Regions from separate parts of the Roseomonas marmotae genome, predicted to be linked through region 1. Evidence: predicted binding sites of a transcription regulator. Region 1 holds the regulator's gene; the other holds the start of a gene.
What was found. The regulator HrcA, encoded in region 1, represses chaperone genes, less so after heat shock. The targets are predictions, from matches to a motif close to GTTNGCACTCNCNNNNNGNGAGTGCNAAC.
Positions count from the first base shown of each region.

Region 1 (5,609 bases):
TGGCGGCGGGACGCCGGAGCTGGAGAGCCAGGAGCTGACCGCTGGCCTGCTGGCGGCGCAGGATGCCGTGCTGGTGGTGACGCCGCAGCCCGGCATCGACTTCGCCCTGGTGCGCGCCCACGCCATGCTGGTGGTGGATACGCGCGGGGTCTATCGCGACGCCGCCGTGCGGCTGGAGCCGTTGCAAGTTGAAACCCCCGGTGATTTCCCAACCACCCCTGCCCCGGCCTATCACCGCGTCATCCAGGCCTGAGCCCGCCCCGCGGGGGCGGCGCCGGCCCGACACAGACTGACCGGAGCAATCCGCATTATGACGACCGAGACTACGGCCCGCCCGATCACGCTCTTCGATATGAAGGCGCAGCAGGCGCTGATCCGCGCGGAGATGAACAGCCGGATCGCCAGGGTGCTGGACAGCGGCGCCTTCGTGAACGGCCCCGAGGTGCGGGAGGTCGAGGAGAAGCTGGCCGCCTTCGCCGGCGCGAAGCACGCCGTCGGCGTCTCCTCCGGCACGGATGCGCTGCAGATCGCCATGATGGCCGAGAGGATCGGCCCGGGCGATGCCGTATTCCTGCCCGCCTTCACCTATACCGCCACCGCCGAGGTGCCGCTGGTGCTCGGCGCCACCCCCATCTTCGTGGATGTGGCGGAGGATGGCTTCAATATCGACATCGCTGACCTCAAGCGCCGCATCGCGCTGGTGAAGCAGCAGGGCAGGCTGCGCCCGCGCGCCGTGGTGGGCGTGGACCTCTACGGCCTGCCCGCCGACTGGCCGGCGATCCTGGAGATCTGCCGCGCCGAGGGGATGTTCGCGCTGGATGACGCCGCCCAGGCCTTCGGCGGGGCGCTGGACGGCCGGCGGCTCGGCACCTGGGCCGATGCCACGGCGCTGAGCTTCTATCCGACCAAGACGCTGGGCTGCTACGGCGATGGCGGCGCCATCCTGACCGATGACGCGGACCGGGCGGAGCTGTATCGCTCGCTCCGCACCCATGGCGAGGGCAAGACCCGCTACGAGGTGGAGCGCACCGGCATGAACGGCCGCCTGGATACCCTCCAGGCCGCCATCCTGCTCTGCAAGCTGCCGTTGCTGGAGCAGGAGCTGGCCTCCCGCACCCGCATCGCCGGCTGGTATGCCGAGCGGCTGTCGCAGCATGTCATCACCCCGCGGGAGCGGCCGGGCGCGCAATCCGCCTGGGGCCTCTATACCGTCATCCTCCCCGAGGGCGTGTCGCGGGAGCGGGTGCAGGAGGCGATGAAGGAACGCGGCGTGCCCAGCGCCATCTACTACCCCAAGCCGCTGCACCATCAGCCCGCCTATGCCGGCGCCCATGCGGCCGGGCTGCCGGGCGGGCCGGAACTGGCGGTGAGCGAGAAGCTCTGCGGCCGCGTGCTGTCCCTGCCCATGCATCCCTATCTGGATGAGGGCCAGGTGGCGCGGGTGGCGGAAGCGCTGGTCGCCGGGATCTGAGGCATCGCGGGGGGGCGCCGCGCGCCCCCTGCCCGCCCCGCCGGGCTATTCGCCCAGCAGCAGCAGCCCGCCCCAGGAGAGGCCGAAGATCAGCATGGCGACCGTGGCGGTCGCCAGCCCCGGCGCGCGGGCGGCGCGGTCCAGCATCAGCCCGACCAGCCCCGCCAGCAGCGAGAAGAGGACGAAAGCGGCCAGCAGGCCGTTGAAGGCGGGGATGCTCATGACCCCTCCCGCCTCCGGCGCCGGCGCAGCGCCGCGCGCTCACTGGCCGAGAGCGGCGCGCCGGTGAACCGGGCATCACGTGAGACGCTCAGCGAGGTGCCGGCGAGCTGCGCTTCCGGCTGTGCTCCGCCCGGCGTGGCGGCCGAGGCATCGCGGCTCAGCGGTGGGAAAGCCGCCAGCCAGCCCATCAGGGCGAGGGGCCAGAGGCGATTTGGCGGGGTATCCGTCATGCGACCTCCTGCTCCATCTGCTGGCTGTGCGGTCTCACCAGCTTAGTGCAGCCCTATCGTGGCGAGGGTATGACAAGATGGTGGAAGAATAAGCGTCGCATTGCAGCACGAAGCGGTGAATGCCGGCTGTGCTCTAGCTTGACGCAGCAGGCTCCGCGCCCCTAGCGTTTTCGGTTGTCCTTCTGGGAGTTAGCAACTTTGGGCCCGCCGCCTTTCTCCCGTGCCGGTTTTTCCCGTGGGGCGCTGCCGCGCGACCTGGGTGGTACCGCCATGTTGCCGGGGCTGGACAGCCGGGGTGCCGCCATTCTGCGGCAGGTGGTGGAACTGTATGTCGAGACCGGGGAGCCGGTCGGCTCCCGCACCCTCTCCCGCCGCCTGCCCCAGGCCCTCTCCCCCGCCACCATCCGCAATGCCATGGCGGACCTGGAGGAGGCGGGGCTGCTCTACGCGCCGCATACCTCCGCGGGCCGCCTGCCGACCGAGCAGGGGCTGCGGCTCTTCGTCGACGGCCTGCTGGAATTCGGCGACCTGACGGAGAAGGAGCGCGAGGCCATCGCCCTCCGCTGCGCCGCCTCCGGCCGCAGCTACGAGGAGACGCTGGCCGAGGCCGGGCAGATGCTCTCCGGCCTCGCCGGGGCTGCCGGGCTGGTGGTGGCGCCGAAGAACGAGGCGCCGATCCGGCATATCGAATTCGTCGCCCTCTCCCCGGGCCGGGCGCTGGTGGTGCTGGTCAATGCCCATGGGCAGGTGGAGAACCGCGTCATCGACGTGCCGGCCGGCCTGCCGCCCAGCGCCTTCACCCAGGCCTCCAACTTCCTCAATGCCCGCCTTTCCGGCCGCACGCTGGAGGAAACCCGCTCGCTGGTGGAGCAGGAGATCGAGGCCAACCGCACCGCGCTGGACGCGCTCAGCCAGCAGGTGATCCAGGCGGGCCTCGCCACCTGGTCCGGTGGCGGCGGCTCCCTGATCCTGCGTGGCCAGGCCAAGCTGCTGGAGAACCTGGACCAGCTGGAGCGGGTGCAGGAGATCCAGGCGCTGTTCGAGCGGCTGGAGGCGCAGGAGACCATGCTGCGCCTGCTCGAGCTCTCCCAGCGCGGCCAGGGCGTGCAGATCTTCATCGGCGCGGAAAGCGGGCTTTTCAACAGCGCCGGCCTTTCCATGGTCGTCGCCCCCTTCCGCGACGGGGAGGAGCGGATCGTCGGCGCCATCGGCGTGATTGGCCCCACGCGAATCAATTACGGGCGCGTGATTCCCGTGGTGGATTATACCGCGCAGGTCATCGGCCGGCTGCTCGGCTGACCAACGGAGAGAAACGCGTGTCCCTGACGATCTATGGCGTGCTGCGCTCCCGCGCCTCGCGTCCCATCTGGCTGGCCAAGGAACTGGGGCTGGAATACCGCCATGTGCCCGTCATCCAGGGCTACCGCCTGGCGGATGCCACCAGTGCCGATGCGCCGCTGAACACCGCCTCCCCCGCCTTCCGCGCCGTCAATCCTAATGGGCTGGTGCCGAGCATCGAGGATGACGGCCTCGTGCTGCATGAGAGCATGGCCATCACCCTCTACCTGGCGCGCAAGCATGGCGGGCCCCTCGCCCCGCGCGACCTGGCCGAGGAGGCGCTGGCGACCATGTGGAGCTTCTGGGCCGTGACCTCCGTCGAGGAGCAGGCGCTGTCAATGCGCGCCGGGCCGGAGGCCGTGGCGCGCGTGCTGCCGGGGCTGGACCGCCAGTTCGGCATCCTGGCCGATGCGCTGCGCCAGGGCAGCGGCTGGCTGGTGGGCGGGCGCTTCACGGTGGCCGACCTGAACGTGGCGGAAGTGGTGCGCTACGCCCAGTCCCAGCCGGGCCTTTTCGAGAAGCACCCGGCAGTGCGGGACTGGCTGGCCGCCTGCCATGCCCGGCCCGCCTTCCAGGCGATGTGGGCGGAGCGGGAGGCGGAACCGGCCTGAGCGGCATGCAGGCCGGAGATGGGGCGAAGGCCGGAGAAGGCATTCCCCGGACTCTATCTACGCCGGCGGCCGATGGCCTTTGGCGGCTGCCCTTCCGGCCCTGACACTCAACGCGAAGAAAGAAGATGGGGTCCGGGGAATTCCTTCCCCGGCCTGCCCACCCCTGGATTGGCGGTCCCTCCTAAGGCGCGGGGCGGATGATCACCAGCGAGAAGCCCGCCGCCGCGCCCTCGACCCCGCTCGCGCGCAGGAAGGCCGGGCGCGGCTGCGGCCCGGCCAGAAGGCGGGAACCGAGGCCGCCATCGGCATCGTCGTTCTGGTCCAGCACCTGACCATCGGCGTCCAGCAGCTCCAGCAGCGTATCGGCGCCGTCCTGCAGGTCGAAGGTCAGGGCCAGGGAGGGGCGGCCATCCTGCGGCAGGCCGAAGACCGCCGCCTCCCCCGCCTCAAGCCGCACCGCCACCGCCTCGCCCGGCAGCAGGGTAGGGCGGCGCGCCGCGTCCCCGATGCTGCCGGCCTGACGCACACCCCCGGCGGCGGCCCCGACCGCGCGCACCACCAGGTCGAAGCGCCCCGGGCCGCCGTTCATCGTGCCGGCGCGCAGGAAGGCGGCCCGGCCCGGCGCCTTGGCCGTGGCGATGCGGGAGGCGAGGCCGGAGCCGCCGTCATCATCCTCCAGCAGCACCTCGCCATCCTCGTCCAGCAGCGCCAGCACGGTGTCGGTGCCCTCCTCCAGCCCACGGGTCTGGATGACCAGCGAGGCGCCGGGCGGCAGGGCGAAGATGGCCTGCTGCCGACGGTGCAGCGTGATGGCGCGCGTGCCATCGGCCGGCAGCGGGTCCTGCCGGCGGGCCTCCTCCAGCGTCGTCGGGAAATCGGGCGGCGGCGGCGGCGCCTCCTGGCGCAGCACGAGGTCGAAGCTGCCGGCGTCATCGCCGAGGATGGAGGCGCGCAGGAACAGCGGGCCGGCCGGCGCGCCGTCCAGCGGCAGGGCGGAGGCAGTGCCGCCGCCACCGTCGTCGTCCTCGCTCACCGGCTGGCCATTACCATCGAGCAGGGCCAGCACCGTATCGGTGTCGCCTTCCAGGTTCAGGGTGCGGGCCACCAGCCCGTCGCGCGCCTCCGGCATGGCGTAATAGGCGGCCTGGCCACGGCGCAGGCGCAGCCGTGCCATCTGCCCCGATGCCAGCGGCGGCTGGGCCGCGGCCTGGATCAGGCTGGTGGGGAAATCGGGCGGCGGGCGGGGCGCGTCGCGCACCAGCAACAGCTCGAAGCCGCCGCCCTGGCCTTCCAGCGTGCCGGCGCGCACCAGGGCGGCGTTGAACTCCGGGCCGGCCTCGATGCTGGAGGCCAGGTTCTCGCGGGCGCCGTCGTCATCCTCGGCCAGCAGGCGGGCCTGGCTGTCCAGCAGCGCCAGCACCGTGTCGGTTCCCTGCGCCAGGTTGCGGGTGGAGACGGTGTAGAAATCCCCCGCCTCCGGCGCGATGCGGAAATAGGCGGATTGCCGTGGCCGCAGCCGCAGGCAGACCGGCTCGCCCGGTCGCAGCGGCGGCGTGCCGGCCGCCTCCTCCGCCCGCAGGGCGACGGGGCCGGTGCGGCCGCCGGGACAGGCCTCGGCACTGCCGGCCGGGCGCTGCTTCGGCATGCCGGTGGGGGCTGCCGCCGGGTCGGTGGCCAGGGCGGCGGCGGGCAGCGTCAGGCCCAGTGCCACCGCCATGGCCCATTTCGCCACGGGGT
Region 1 is NZ_CP061091.1:654,822-660,430, reverse strand. Features, by position in the region: gene IAI58_RS03140 (nucleotide sugar dehydrogenase) at 1-253, shown strand, start outside; gene IAI58_RS03135 (DegT/DnrJ/EryC1/StrS family aminotransferase) at 311-1,471, shown strand; gene IAI58_RS03130 (hypothetical protein) at 1,517-1,693, opposite strand; gene IAI58_RS03125 (hypothetical protein) at 1,690-1,923, opposite strand; gene hrcA (heat-inducible transcriptional repressor HrcA) at 2,194-3,222, shown strand; gene IAI58_RS03115 (glutathione S-transferase family protein) at 3,240-3,872, shown strand; gene IAI58_RS03110 (hypothetical protein) at 4,054-5,609, opposite strand, start outside.

Region 2 (5,609 bases), 800 kb from region 1:
CGCCTGTTCAATGCCCAGGGCCTGCGGGTGACACGGCACGAGGCCATCTCCTCCGACGGCGAACGCATCCCCTATGTGCAGACCGGGCCGGAGCAGGAGACAGGCGACGCCCCCGTGCACATGACCGGCTATGGCGGCTTCCAGGTGACAATGTCGCCCACCTATCGCGGCAGCACCGGGCAGCTCTGGCTGGAACGCGGCGGCACCGCCGTCCTGGCCCATATACGGGGCGGCGGTGAATTTGGCACCCGCTGGCACGAGGCCGGCCGGCGGGAGAAAAAGCATCTCTCCCACGACGATTTCGCCGCCGTGGCGGCCGACCTGGTCCGCCGGGGCGTGACGGTGCCTGGGCGCATCGCGGCCGAGGGCGGTTCCAATGGCGGGCTGCTGATCGCCAATATGCTGACGCGCTACCCGGAGCGGTTCGGCGCGCTCTTCTGCACCATCCCGCTGATCGATATGCGCCGCTACACCAAGCTGCTGGCGGGCGCGAGCTGGATCGCCGAATACGGCGACCCCGACAAGCCGGAGGACTGGGCCTTCATGCGCCAGTTCGCCGCATATCACGCGGCCGAGCCGGGGCGGCCCTATCCGCCGATCCTGCTCGCGACGACGCGGCGGGATGACCGGGTGCATCCCGGCCATGCCCGCAAGATGGCGGCGAAGCTGCAGAAGCTGGGATATGACGCCCGCTTCTACGAACCCACCGCCGGCGGCCATGGCTATGGCAAGGACAATGCCGAGGCCGCCCAGTTCATGGCGCTTGGCGCGGCCTTCCTGCGGCGCGCCATCGGCTGGGAATCAGAATAAGACGGTCAGGCCGGCGATCCCGACAATCGAGCGCGTGCCTTCCGGGCGGTTCATGCCGGCGCTGACCAGGACACGCAGCGCCAGCTTGGCGCCGCCCGGACCCTCACCCAGGACATAGCGCCCGCCCAGCCCGATCTGCGGCCTGACATCGAAGGCGTTCCGCAGATCGCGCCCGAAAGGCGACTGCCCCGTCAGGTTGATCGGGCGGCCATTGTGGCCCGGGCTGATCAGCCGCGTCACCAGATAGCTGCCTTTGCCGGTGGAATAAGGCAGAGCACCGCCGACGACGGCACTCAGGCTCAGATCGCCCTGCTGCTCACCCCGCGCCATCGCGCCGGGAGACCAGAGGAGAATAAGCAAGGCGAGCACAGCAGAGATTCTGCGCATTGCCATGGTGGAACCCCTTTCTGCTGTAGTAGCGACCGGGGGCTCACTAACCTGTGAGGTTGCGCCGCAGCAATCTTTTTTGCCTCGGTTCTGCCATTTTCCCGCCTTATTTGATGGGCGGAGACAGAAGTTCTTCCTTATTGACGAAAAAGCACAAAAAACGGCCCATGCCGGAAAGGCACAGGCCGTTCAGTCGGGGCCATGCTGGCCCCACCGCTGAAGCTCTTTGGCTTACAGCGGCTTCAGGTTGGTGGCTGCGGCCTTGCCGCGCTCCTGCACCACCTCAAAGCTGACCTTCTGATTCTCCTGCAACCCCTGCAGGCCGGCGCGCTGCACAGCGGTAATGTGCACGAAGACGTCCTTGCCACCGTCTTGCGGGACAATGAAGCCAAAGCCCTTGGTGGCGTTGAACCACTTCACGGTACCGATCGCCATGTCCGAGGCTCTCCTTCTCTCTGGCGGACCCGGCGGACATCGCCAGGTTCAAGATCCCATCCGGTTCACGGCTCTTGATGGGCGCCCGGAAGATTCCGGAGGCACGGCAAGGCGATCAGCAGCGGTGGCGTAGCGAAGTGGGCCAGATCGTTTCGCTCGTGTCAACGCAAACACGTTATCTTCATGCAACATCTTTTCGTAAGGAAAAGGGGCGGTCCTTGCGGACCGCCCCTCCCCCGAACAGCCGTTCCGAACGGGGCCGGATACCGGCCCCGGAGGGATCAGAAGTCCATGTCACCCATGCCGCCCATGCCGCCCGGGCCACCGGCCGGAGCAGAAGCCTTGGCCGGCTTCTCGGCGATCATCGCCTCGGTGGTGATCAGCAGGGCCGCGATGGAGGCCGCGTCCTGCAGAGCCGTGCGGACGACCTTGGTCGGGTCGATGATGCCGGCGGCCACCAGGTCCTTGTACTCGTCGAGCTGGGCGTCGTAGCCATACTCGTAGGTGTCGTCGCGCAGGACTTCACCGGCGATCACGGCGCCGTCCTTGCCCGCGTTCTCAGCGATCTGCTTCAGCGGCGTCTGGATCGCGCGGCGCACGATCTCGATGCCGACCTGCTCGTCGTTGTTCAGGCCCTTGAGGTCGGACAGCTTCAGGGAAGCGCGCAGCAGGGCCACGCCACCACCGGGAACGATGCCTTCCTCGACCGCGGCGCGGGTCGCATGCAGCGCGTCGTCGACGCGGTCCTTGCGCTCCTTCACCTCGACCTCGGTGGAGCCGCCGACGCGGATGACGGCCACGCCGCCAGCCAGCTTCGCCAGGCGCTCCTGCAGCTTCTCACGGTCGTAGTCCGAGGTGGTCTCCTCGATCTGCGCCTTGATCTGCTCCACGCGGCCCTGGATGTCGGCCTTCTCGCCGGCACCGTCGACGATCGTGGTGTTCTCCTTCTCGATCCGGACCATCTTGGCCTGGCCGAGCATGGCGAGCGTCACGGTCTCGAGCTTGATGCCGAGATCCTCGCTGATGACCTGGCCACCGGTCAGGATCGCGATGTCTTCCAGCATCGCCTTGCGGCGGTCACCGAAGCCCGGGGCCTTCACGGCGGCGATCTTCAGGCCACCGCGCAGCTTGTTGACCACCAGGGTGGCCAGCGCCTCACCTTCCACGTCCTCGGCCACGATGATCAGCGGGCGGCCCGACTGAACCACCGTCTCCAGCAGCGGCAGCATCGGCTGCAGCTGGGACAGCTTCTTCTCGTGGATCAGGATGTAGGGGTTCTCGAGCTCGGCGATCATCTTCTCCGCATTCGTGATGAAATACGGGGAGACGTAGCCGCGGTCGAACTGCATGCCCTCGACGACGTCCAGCTCGGTCTGGATGCCCTTGGCTTCCTCGACCGTGATGACGCCCTCGTTGCCGACCTTCTCCATCGCTTCCGCGATCATCTGGCCGATCTCGGACTCGCCATTGGCGGACAGCGTGCCGACCTGCGCCACTTCGGCGGAGGTGGTGATCTTGCGGGACTTCGCCTGCAGCTCAGCGACGATCTGCGTCACGGCCTTGTCGACGCCGCGCTTCAGATCCATCGGGTTCATGCCGGCGGCCACGGCCTTGGCACCCTCGCGCACGATGGCCTGGGCCAGCACGGTCGCGGTGGTGGTGCCGTCGCCGGCCAGGTCGTTCTGCTTCGAGGCCACTTCGCGCACCATCTGCGCGCCCATGTTCTCGAACTTGTCGGACAGCTCGATTTCCTTGGCGACCGTCACACCGTCCTTGGTGATGCGGGGCGCGCCGAAGGACTTGTCGATCACGACGTTGCGGCCCTTGGGGCCCAGGGTCACCTTCACGGCGTCGGCCAGGATGTCCACGCCGCGCAGCATGCGCTCACGGGCGGGGGCGCCGAACTTCACGTCCTTAGCAGCCATTGTCTTCTACCTCGTCTGTTCTGTTGGAATCGTCGGGCAGCGGGGCCGGTTCAGGCCGCCAGGATGCCCAGGATGTCGGATTCCTTCATGATCAACAGGTCTTCGCCCTTGATCTTGACCTCGGTGCCCGACCACTTGCCGAACAGGACACGGTCGCCCGCCTTCACGTCGAGCGCGACCAGCTGGCCCGCCTCGTTGCGCGCGCCGGAGCCGACGGCGACAACTTCGCCTTCCTGCGGCTTTTCCTTGGCGGTGTCGGGAATGATGATGCCACCGGCGGTCTTCTCTTCGGCGGTCAGCCGGCGAACGACAACGCGGTCATGCAGTGGACGGAAGCTCATGGCCCTCTCCTCGACGCCCTAAATCTGGCGCATCCAGCGACGGTTTACTCTCCCGGACCGGCAAGCCCTGTCAGCACTCACCCCGGGAGAGTGCTAAGCGATCTAAGGGGCTCCGCCGCTTACGTCAAGCGTTTGTCAGCACTCTCCATACTTGAGTGCTAATATCCTGATAAAAAAGGATTTTTCTTCCAGCCGCCGCTTCGGGCATGCGATGATGCCCGCATTGGGCGGAAAAGGCCGACGGCTGAACAGGACGCGGAGACATCCGAATCATGCTGCTGCGTGACATCGATTCCTTCGTACGCATTCCCGACTGGCGGCTGACCACCGCGCATATCCTCTACCACCTGCCGGACCACCCCGGCCTGTTGCAGAGCTTCATCTGGCAGAAGCTGGACCAAGCCCCCGGCTTCCCCGAGCTGCACCGATTCCTGGAATTCTGGCGGCGCGACATCCACGGTCCGCTGCATTCGGTGCGAGTCGCCTCGGCTGCCCTCAGCCGCCCGGCGGAGTTCCGCTACGCCGATGGCGAGTTCCGCCTGCACTGAATCCGAATCGGGCGCAGCCCTTCAGCCTGCCTCCAGCAGGACCAGCAGCGCCGTGACCGTGGCCATCGACAACAGGGTCGAGAGCAGCACCGTGGCGCCCGAGCGTTCCGCCCCCGCGGCATAGCGGCGGGAGAGGAAGAAGGCATTGGCCCCGGTCGGCATGGCGGCGGCGATCAACGCCACCGCCATCTGCAGCGGCGGGAGGCCGATGGCCAGCCCCGCCAGCCAGACCAGCAGCGGCATCAGCAGCAGCTTCAGCCCGGAGCAGAGCAGCGCCGAGGGCCAGTCCCGCCGCGCGTCGAAGGCCACCAGCGTCGCGCCCAGGCAGAAGAGCGCCGCCGGGACGGCCGCATCCCCCACCATCTTCAGGAAGTAGCGCAGCATCTCCGGCACGGGGATACCGCCCTGATAGACGATGAAGCCCGCGAGCACCGAGATGACGATGGGGTTCCGCAGCACCGAGACGATGGTGGCGCGCAGGATCTTCAGGACCGGCGCCCGTCCGCCATGGGCGACCTCGCCGATGACGGTGCCGATCGGCAGCAGGATCAGCGAATGCAGCCCGATGATGGCCAGCAGCTGCGCCAGCCCCGCGTGCCCAAAGGCCACCAGCACCAGCGGCACGCCGATCATGCCGGTATTGCCGAAGGAGGCGTTCAGGCCGAAGGTCCCGGCCTCCCCGAGCTTCATGCCCAGCACCCCCCGCGCGAGCAGCATGGCCAGGGCATAGGTGGCCAGGCAGCCGGCGAAGAAGGCCAGGGCGGTGCCGCCGCCGCCGGCATGCGGCGTGGTGGCGCCGTTGAAGAGCAGGCAGGGCAGCGCCAGGGTGAAGACGAAGCCGCTCATCCCCCGCAGCCCCTCCTCCGAGATCCAGCGCCGCCTCGCTGAAAGATATCCGATGCCGATCAGCGCGAAGATCGGCACGACGATCTGCAGCAGCACGCTCATGCGGCGGGCACCGCCGCCCTCACTCCCCCAGCAGTCCGGAGACGAAACCCGAAAGCCATGGCTGCCGCGCGCGGGCGCTGCGGCCGGCATGCAGGATGGCGCGCACCTCCTCCACCGTCCGGTGGAAGTCGTGGTTCACCAGCACATGGTCGAAATCGCCGTAATGGCTGATCTCGTCCCGGGCGGCGCTCATCCGGCGGGCGATTTCCTCGGCC
Region 2 is NZ_CP061091.1:1,456,925-1,462,533, reverse strand. Features, by position in the region: gene IAI58_RS06945 (prolyl oligopeptidase family serine peptidase) at 1-810, shown strand, start outside; gene IAI58_RS06940 (hypothetical protein) at 802-1,179, opposite strand; gene IAI58_RS06935 (cold-shock protein) at 1,429-1,632, opposite strand; gene groL (chaperonin GroEL) at 1,914-3,557, opposite strand; gene groES (co-chaperone GroES) at 3,608-3,898, opposite strand; gene IAI58_RS06920 (usg protein) at 4,171-4,446, shown strand; gene IAI58_RS06915 (AEC family transporter) at 4,468-5,394, opposite strand; gene gmk (guanylate kinase) at 5,414-5,609, opposite strand, start outside.
Region 2: the regulator HrcA is predicted to act here: its motif matches at 3,968-3,996, upstream of groES (co-chaperone GroES).